Regions from separate parts of the Paenibacillus sp. 2003 genome, predicted to be linked through region 3. Evidence: riboswitches for the same ligand, from Rfam matches in the RefSeq annotation. Region 3 holds a riboswitch; each other region holds the start of a gene.
The links. A riboswitch is a leader RNA that binds a small molecule or an ion and turns the genes downstream of it on or off. The one in region 3 is predicted to bind thiamine pyrophosphate.

Region 1 (2,203 bases), 550 kb from region 3:
AAGTAAAAAGGTTGAATGAGACCGAAGGTGCAGAGGCAGTGGCTCGCGCAATGTGGTCAGGGGAGTATCTATATCTGCTGATTGACGTCACTGATCCAAACATCATCACAGATAGCATCAACCCATGGGATCAGGATTCGATTGAGATTTTCCTGGATGAGAATCACCAGCGCACACCGTATTTTCAATATGATGATGCCCAGTTCAGAATCAGTGCAGACAATGTAGGAACCTTTGCAGGGGGTGCCTCACCCGGACGCCTTGTAAGTGCTGTGAAGAAAACAAATAAAGGATATCTCGTAGAAGCCCGAATCCAGTTACATTCACTGACGCCCAAAGCAGGAAATGTTCTCGGTTTCGATCTTCAAATTAACGACAATCAGGGCGGAGGTAAACAGAACGTAGCCAAATGGAATGATACGACCAATGAGAGCTGGAGAAACACTTCCCAGTACGGAATACTCACTTTTGTCGGAAAGAACAAACTCGGGCATTAAATCATTGGCAGTAGTTCAAAGAATAGAAACCATCATAACAGTAGCTAAAACTCAACCATTGTTGTGATGGTTTCCGTCTTTTAAATACGTCTCTCAAGCTGATGAGGGGGATACAATCTGCCTTGACTATATTTAACAGCCCTTGATATACTAAATGAATGTTGTTTTTTTTATGCGGATAAGAAAGTAATCAACTACATACAACCGTTTGCAAGGGAGCCTTAACCGGCTGAGAGGGTGTTAAACCGACCTTACCTGATTTGGATAATGCCAACGTAGGGATGCAACGATGAAACACTGTACTTGGGTAGCTCATGCGCCCCCCTTGTTTTAGTGTATTTGTCTGCGAAACATCCTACGGATGTTTCGTTTTTTTGTTTTTAAATACGTACATTATGAATTGGAGGAACATATGTTGACTATTTCAGAGCGACTATATCAGGCGGCACAGCCTGTGTGGAAGGAATGTCTTGAGCATCCCTTTGTTAAAGGAATCGGAGATGGTTCCTTACCAGTCGAACAATTTCGTTATTATTTGCTGCAAGACTACTTGTACCTGTATGATTATGCCCGTGTATTTGCACTAGGTATCGTCAAGTCGCACGACCCCAAATTGATGCAGTTTTTTAGTAAAAACGTAGATAATATCTTGAATGGCGAAATGAAAATTCATCGTTCTTATATGGAGCGATTAGGAATTACAGAGGATCATGTTTTTCAGGTAAAACCTGCACTGAAAAATGCAGCTTACACTAACTATATGCTCTCTGTTTCCCATGCGGGTGGCATAGCAGAAGTACTTGTATCCATTCTGGCCTGCTCATGGAGCTATGCAGAGATTGGTCAAGTTCTTTCCCAAAAGCCAGGTGCAGCTGATCATCCTTTTTATGGTGAGTGGATCACAGGATATGCTTCCTCTGAATACAACAACAGCAATCAATCCCTTGTGACGTTAACGGATAAGTTATTAGAAGATTGTAGCGAGGAAACGTACCAACGGATGGAGGATATTTTCGTGATGTGCAGTCGCTTTGAGCTTGATTTTTGGGAGATGTCATGGAGGCTGGAGCCTTGAGTTCACTGGTAGTTAATTCAATTAGAGAGATTTGCATAGTGTGAATAATCAGAACGTGTTAGCTTCAAAAGACATGATTAAACACTCGAACAACAAGCTCTGATATAATAAGCAAATAGTAGCTATCTTTTTTCTATGGAGGTGAGGCTATTGAAAACAATCGGGGTAGGATTCTTACATGCACGGCTCTATGCAAAGCCAGTGAAGGATATGGCAATGCTTTGCATAGAGCCTGGGAATAATCACATTGCCAACGACGAATCGTAATATTCTACTAACTGGCTTTGCACCTTATTGATCTATTAAATAAGGAGTGAGGCCCATGAAATATTCAAAAGCCGAGTCTATTTTTCCGGAAGAATTGTTACGTATCATTCAAGAATACGTTCAAGGGGAATTGGTTTATATCCCCAAACCCAAAGAGGCGCACCTAAAATGGGGCGAGAAAACAGAGAGCAAGAGCAGGGTCTCTGCTCGAAACGCTGAGATTAAATCCTTATTCCGCAATGGAGTCAGGATAGATGAGTTGGCGGGTCGGTATTTCTTGTCCTGCGAAAGCATAAAGAAAATAGTCTATACAAAGCACTAATGAAATCCGCTAACTCGTCGCATCGACGGTTTAGCGGATTTT
Region 2 (2,203 bases), on a different contig from region 3:
GTGGAACCTGGAGTTTGCAAAAAATATCCCACTTGCTGGCGCCCATGGTGAGCAGCAGTTCACGCTGCTCTGGATCGCCTTGGCGAAGCCCATCGTAGGTGCTGACCACAATGGGAAAGAATGCGATCAGGAACACCACGGCGACTTTGCTCCACAAGGTATAACCAAACCACAGGATGAATACAGGGGACAGGGCAATCAGTGGTATGGTCTGACTGATCACGATGAAGGGATACAAGGCCTTTTCAATCGATCGGTTCATATGCATGCCTGTCGCTAGCGTAATTCCAGTCACTATGGACAAGCCAAAACCAACAACAACCTCCATCAAGGTAGCAGGCAGATGGGTAGCCAGCAGGAGGTAGCGATGCTCATACAGGGAGCTGGCAATCGCCGTTGGGGCTGGAATGATGAAGGAGGGCACCCATCCCATACGCACAATCCACTCCCAGAAGACAAGCAGCAAGAGCAGGAGCCAAAGAAACAGACCATAACGGGCAAGCCAACGCCTTACGTTATCCTTCATGCAGTTTCCCAAGTTACCTTCTCGCATGCAATTGTTCCTCCAGTCGTCGTCTCATCTGAACGAGCGCCGGTTCATAGATCATGTCCGAATGTCTTGGACGTGGCAAAGGTACCGTCAAATCCTCAAGCTGTTGGCCTTGGCGCCCCGGAGTTAACAGGATAATCCGATCACTGAGCAGCAGCGCCTCTTCAATGTCATGCGTTATGAACAACACGGTTTTGCCAAAGCCCTCCCACAGTTCCAACAACCAGCGATGCATCTCCCGTTTGGTTAAGGCATCGAGTGCGCCGAATGGTTCATCCAGCAGCATGAGTTGGCCACCTGTCAGCAAAGTACGAAGCAGCGCGACACGCTGGCGCATGCCACCCGACAGCTCGTCTGGGTAAGCATTCGCGTAGCCGGATAGGCCAAATCTGTCGAGCCCAGCCAGAATGTCCGCGCGAATTCTTCCCTTATCCTGCCGCTCTGGAGCAAGTTCAGCGGGGAGCATGCAATTCTCCATGACGGTTCGCCAGGATAACAGGAGGTCCTTTTGTGGCATGTAGGCCACCTGCCCCAGTCGCTTTCCTTCAGGGACCCAAGGAATTTCTATGGTTCCGTGGGTTGGCTCAAGCAGGCCTGCCAGCAGCTTGAAAAGGGTGCTTTTACCGGAGCCGCTGGAGCCGATGAGCGAGACGAATTCGCCGTTGGCTACACGCATCGACACATTGGAGAGCACGGGGGAATCCCTTTTTCCCGGGAAAGCGTAGCTCATGTTGTGAATGGTTATGTTATTATCCATCTCGTTTGGTTCCCCCTTGTTATTCCAAATTCAACTTCAAACTGCGGGATCTTTAATTACACCTTCTGATATGCCCGCAGAACGCGAAAAAGACCCACCCATTTCCGGAGAAATGAGTGGGTCTGTAAGTTCAATTCACATTAAATTTCATCATCAACATGAAAAAATCCGCTTACTGAAAGGCCGCTCCACTTCCCTCCGCTGGTATGATCCAGATCAGGTTCAAAGGGTCCGAATCATTCGATTCGTCTCAGCCGTAAGGCTCCCCTAGTGCAATGTTCAAGATATGCAGTTGTGTGTTCAGCATATATCACATGCAAGTGGAATGTAAAGGGGGCGCTCGGAAAGAATGTGAGTACTGATCTTGGCTTTCCGCGGATTCATAATACGCTTCGTCCAAGACAATTACGACATGGGAGGGAATATGATTGAGTAAACCAAGCAGCCGTGAAAATGGTTCCGGTCAGATTATTCGGATTGTACAGCCAGATCATTCGGGTAGAAGCAATAATTCGTTGCCGGAATTGCTCCAGGTCCCTCTATTCCTCTTACTGGGGCAGGTTTATTTAATCAGATAGATACGGTACAATATCTATTAAATTTCTATATGTTGCTTTCGGAATGTATTAAATGGAAGGGGGAGTGTATATGAAAACGATTGGTCTTATTGGTGGAATGAGCTGGGAGTCATCGTTAGAATATTATCGAATTATTAATGAAGAAGTGAAAAATAAATTGGGAGGACTTCATTCAGCCAAATGCATTTTATATAGCGTGGATTTTGAAGAAATCGAGCGTTATCAGGCTGAAGGTGATTGGGAAAGTGCTGGTGAATTATTAGGGAATGCTGCTCAGTCTTTGGAAAAGGCAGGAGCAGAAATGATTGTAATTTGTAC
Region 3 (2,203 bases):
CCACTCAGTGGAAAGACCTTTTTGGGAGATTATCTCGAAACGGCCTATTTTGAGCAGGAAGTTCGTGCTGGAAATATCACGCCTATCGAGGATGTCTGGAATGAGTTTTCACATTTGACCCAGAATGAGGTCCGGGGTCATCTCGCTCGCTGTGGGTTGAAAAATGAGCACATTACCCGTCCGCTTAACATGCTGAGTGGTGGAGAGCAAGCCAAGGTTCGTTTATGCAAACTCTTGATGCGTGAAAGCAACTGGATTTTATTCGATGAGCCGACAAACCATCTCGATGTCACAGCCAAAGCGGAGTTGCAGCGTGCTTTGCAAGAATTCAAGGGAACGGTGTTACTGGTATCTCATGAACCTGATTTCTACGAGGGTTGGGTTACCAAAACATGGAATGTCGAAGAGTGGTCTGAGAAAAACTAGACGATTCAAGACAATGTTTAACAGAAATGACGGTGACAAAAAAATCCGTCTATGGTAACATAGGCTACAACTTCATATGAACACTAGGGGGGCCGCACGATGCGGCTGAGATGGAAGAATGCGATTCCGGACCCTTTGCACCTGATCTGGATCATACCAGCGTAGGGAAGTGGCGAGCGCGTTTCAGTGAATGACGTGAGCAACGGCAATTCGAAAGGATTTCAACCGTCTGCTTAACGAATTGAAACATGCAGTTGCGTGTATAACGTTAAGGCTATAAGGTTTATAGCTTTATTGCACGAAATGAACTGTATGCTTCAGTCAGTCATCTGGTCCTATAATTAATACGCAGCCACTCCCCTACGGGAGTGGCTTTTTTGTATTTTTCATAGCATTCACGCCTGGAAGGAGATGAACAGTACGGTAATTTCTCATGAACATGTTCACGAATCATTTGAATTGCATGTTGTATCTACGGGTGCAGGGGATCAAGCATCTTTTGTAAAAGCTGCAAAGGACGTTTGGTCTTGGGTGGACTATATTCACATACGAGAAAAACAACTCACATGGCAAGACAAGATTGGTTGGGCTGAAAGTCTGCGTAGCGTTGGCGTTCCATCTTGTCGCATCGTTATCAATGGTTCAGAGCTGCCTTCACAGAATGACATCTATGGCGGTGTACATTGGGGGCAAGATGCGATACGAAATTATAACCCTGCTGTTATAGGCAATGTGCAGCGCTTTCGTCTGGGTGTATCTGTTCATTCAATCGATGAGGCAAAAATCGCTGAAGAACGGGGAGCCGATTACCTTTTCTTCGGGCATGTCTACTCAACCAACAGTAAGCCTGGTCTTGACCCAAGAGGATTACATGCTCTTGCTGAAGTGTGCAGGCGTGTCTCCATTCCTGTCATTGCGATCGGGGGCATCGAACCGGGAAACATTCACGCTATTCGCTCTGCAGGCGCACAGGGAGTCGCTGTGATCTCGAATGTATGGGCGAGCGATTCCCCGGATCGGGCGGCTGCATTATTAAGGCAGGCTATAGTTGCTACAGAAATTCTGAGGCGCTGAATCAAGGAGATGAGAGGATGAAAGAGATCTTTACTGATAAACCGGATAAAATTCATGCAGAAACGATTATTGTAGGGGGAGGCGTTGTTGGATGTGCCATTGCGTATGAGCTTGCTTCCCGTGGACAGGATGTGCTGTTGCTGGAGCGTTCGGCGATTGCAGGAGGCACGTCTTGCGCGGCGGCTGGAATGCTGGCGGCAGATAGTGAGGGTTTTGCTCATCCTTTGATGGCTAAGCTTGCCAGGCAGAGCAGGCGGTTACTTCATGAGCAAGAGTTGCTAATGGCTACACTCAGTGAGCTAGAGACTGGTCTGCAACGCCAGGGATTCCTAACTCCTTTTCGTTCATACAGTGAATTAAGTAGTTATAAGGACAATCGGAAGTTTGCTTTGTCTGCTTCTGCTGATGAGGTGTGGTGGGATCGTTCCGTTGTACAACATGAGGCATCATGGCTCAACAGAGATACGTATGGAGCCTATTACAGACCTTACGAGAGTGAAATTCTTCCAGTCCATCTAACGAAGGCATACGCCGAATCCGCTCAAGCATTGGGAGCACGGGTTATGGAGGACATACAGGATATACGTGTGCAAGCAAACGAACACGGCGTGCAGGGGATCTCCACATCGATCGGTGAGATGAAATGCAAACATGTCATTATAGCGGCTGGATTACAGAGTGAAGAGTTGATGAGACATGTAAA
Region 4 (2,203 bases), on a different contig from region 3:
TTCGGAATAACTTGAATGCTAAGCAATGTGCTTGCCATGTGAGATCACGGCTCCTTTCGTGATATATAAAATGAACCAATGACTGTTACACTTGCCACTTCGATGACAGAATAACCTTCCAATCGCTGTTATCCCCAGATTTTTTTGATTCCCTTTCTCTAAGGGAAAATCCGGTGATAAAGGCGACCGCTTCGCTTTTTCACGTTATTTCTGTCCTCTCCGTCCTCGTGTAAATATTAAGTTCGTTTTATATGAGAAATTTTATTGGGGTAAAAACTCGTTTGTGTATGCCTTGCTCACATCGATCTGTTCATCCAGCAGTTTTTTGCTAAACATCCAGTCGGTGTAGTTCTGCCACACTTCCTGTTTTTGTTCTCCCCAGCGCGGGGCGTCATCCGTGTACTTTGGACTAAGCCATTTCTGGCTTGCCAGTACCAAGTCTTTATCCAGATCCGGGACGGCCTTGATCAGAATATTCGCTGCGTCTTCGGGATGATCAATTGCGTATTGATATCCTTCTGAAGTGGCTTTCAGGAATGCTTTCACCAACTCAGGGTCGTTCTGAATCGTCTGCTCGTTTGTCACGAGGACAGGCGTGTAGTAATCCAATGCATCTGAATAATCCTTCACATACAACATGTCGATGGGTTCCCCGCGCAGTTCGGCTTCAATACCCGTCCAGGCGTAGAAAATCCATGCAAAATCAATGTCCCGTTTTACTGCGGTGAAAAAGTCGGCGTCACCCATATTAATGTTTTTCACTTTCGATACATCGGCTCCGTCGCCTTCCATAATGGATTGCATCACGGCTTCTTCGACTGGGGAACCCCAACCGCCATAGGTTTTACCTTCAAAATCTTTCGGTGACTTGATATTCCGATCCGCCGGAGCAGCGAAACCAGATGTATTATGCTGAATAACTGCTGCGATGGAGACCAATGGAACACCCTGTGTGCGGGCTTGAGTTACACTCTCCTGATAACTTACACCAAAAGGCACTTCATTCGAGGCAACCATCGTATCTGCGCCGCCGGCACCTGGCTGAACAATCTCCACGTTCAAGCCTTCGGCCTTATAAAAACCTTGATCCACAGCCGCATACAGGCCGGTATGATTCGTATTTGGTGTCCAGTCGAGCACCACTTTAATATCTTTCAGGGCGGCAGTGTCACCTTTGTTGCTGCTTTCCGTATTTGTGTTGCCGTTCTGCCCAGCTGGGGCAGCTTCTTTGCCACCACATGCGGCTACAGTCACCATAAGCACGCATAAGAGCAACAATCCCATCGTTTTACGCCATTTCATCTGTGGTTCTCTCCTTCGGTATGTCCGGCCGATTGGCACGGGGTACTCCTTGGCTTCATATCCAATCATCTTGCATAAATCGACAGATTTATACCAGTTGAGATCTGGATAACGTCACTTTTTTTAGCTCTCTGGCTATATAAAAGAACATTAAAAAAGCGTCCCGTAATCCGGGACGCGTGCAGGCGTTAGAGAGGTGGCGTTCAGCATAGGGCTGTGCCATTTCGATATACTCCGATTCCTACGCTGGCATGATCCAGATCAGGTCTAAGGGTTAGTATCTTGGTGGGATACACTCTCAGCCGGCCAATTCCGACTCCCCTGGGAAACTATGAAGTTACGGGCATTACTAGGTGTAATTATAGGCCAGCGGGTGGAACGTGTCCAGTCAGGAACTGGATGGGGACACGTATGAACTTATCAAACAGGCCGTTATACATATGTATATCAGCCTGTTTAGATGTGTTATTTTCAATAATTATCGTGGCGAATCCTATAAGGAAATCTGGGTGAGTGTAAAAGCACCGGATAGTGGGTCATAGCCTAAGTGCTGAAGATCCGGAAGGCTCCCAACAAATACTTAGATCAAATCCGATGTTTGATATCTCGTCGCATAAGGGTTGCTTTCCCTATTTCAGTGATCAGCTTTTGCTCGTTTGACCTTGACCGGGGGCGCTTGATTCATTTAAACAACATAATTTAGATACAAAAGGAGATAGTACTGCTATACAAATAATTACTTTTTACATAAAAATGGGGGCGTACTGAATGATCCTTAAAATCATATTCGCAATTATTCTGTCCTATTGTATCTACGTTTTTTTCACAGCTTACCTTTTATTTTTGGTTCCGTCTCCATCTACTATTGAAAATACGGATATGCAAAAATCGATAACAGAAG

Region 1: another riboswitch for thiamine pyrophosphate. It lies ahead of tenA (thiaminase II); the one in region 3 lies ahead of J2X75_RS10430 (thiamine phosphate synthase).
Region 2: another riboswitch for thiamine pyrophosphate. It lies ahead of J2X75_RS15645 (ABC transporter ATP-binding protein); the one in region 3 lies ahead of J2X75_RS10430 (thiamine phosphate synthase).
Region 4: another riboswitch for thiamine pyrophosphate. It lies ahead of J2X75_RS22430 (ABC transporter substrate-binding protein); the one in region 3 lies ahead of J2X75_RS10430 (thiamine phosphate synthase).

Annotation. Positions count from the first base shown of each region.
Region 1 is NZ_JAVDTB010000001.1:1,872,347-1,874,549, forward strand. Features, by position in the region: gene J2X75_RS08230 (endo-1,4-beta-xylanase) at 1-497, shown strand, start outside; TPP riboswitch at 700-797, shown strand; gene tenA (thiaminase II) at 910-1,572, shown strand; gene J2X75_RS08240 (CD3324 family protein) at 1,895-2,161, shown strand.
Region 2 is NZ_JAVDTB010000003.1:9,126-11,328, forward strand. Features, by position in the region: gene J2X75_RS15640 (ABC transporter permease) at 1-553, opposite strand, end outside; gene J2X75_RS15645 (ABC transporter ATP-binding protein) at 540-1,307, opposite strand; TPP riboswitch at 1,484-1,586, opposite strand; gene J2X75_RS15650 (hypothetical protein) at 1,736-1,885, shown strand; gene J2X75_RS15655 (aspartate/glutamate racemase family protein) at 1,956-2,203, shown strand, end outside.
Region 3 is NZ_JAVDTB010000001.1:2,420,496-2,422,698, reverse strand. Features, by position in the region: gene J2X75_RS10435 (ABC-F family ATP-binding cassette domain-containing protein) at 1-426, shown strand, start outside; TPP riboswitch at 502-611, shown strand; gene J2X75_RS10430 (thiamine phosphate synthase) at 838-1,500, shown strand; gene thiO (glycine oxidase ThiO) at 1,518-2,203, shown strand, end outside.
Region 4 is NZ_JAVDTB010000006.1:164,858-167,060, reverse strand. Features, by position in the region: gene J2X75_RS22435 (MTH1187 family thiamine-binding protein) at 1-38, opposite strand, end outside; gene J2X75_RS22430 (ABC transporter substrate-binding protein) at 262-1,302, opposite strand; TPP riboswitch at 1,523-1,635, opposite strand; gene J2X75_RS22425 (phospholipase D-like domain-containing protein) at 2,071-2,203, shown strand, end outside.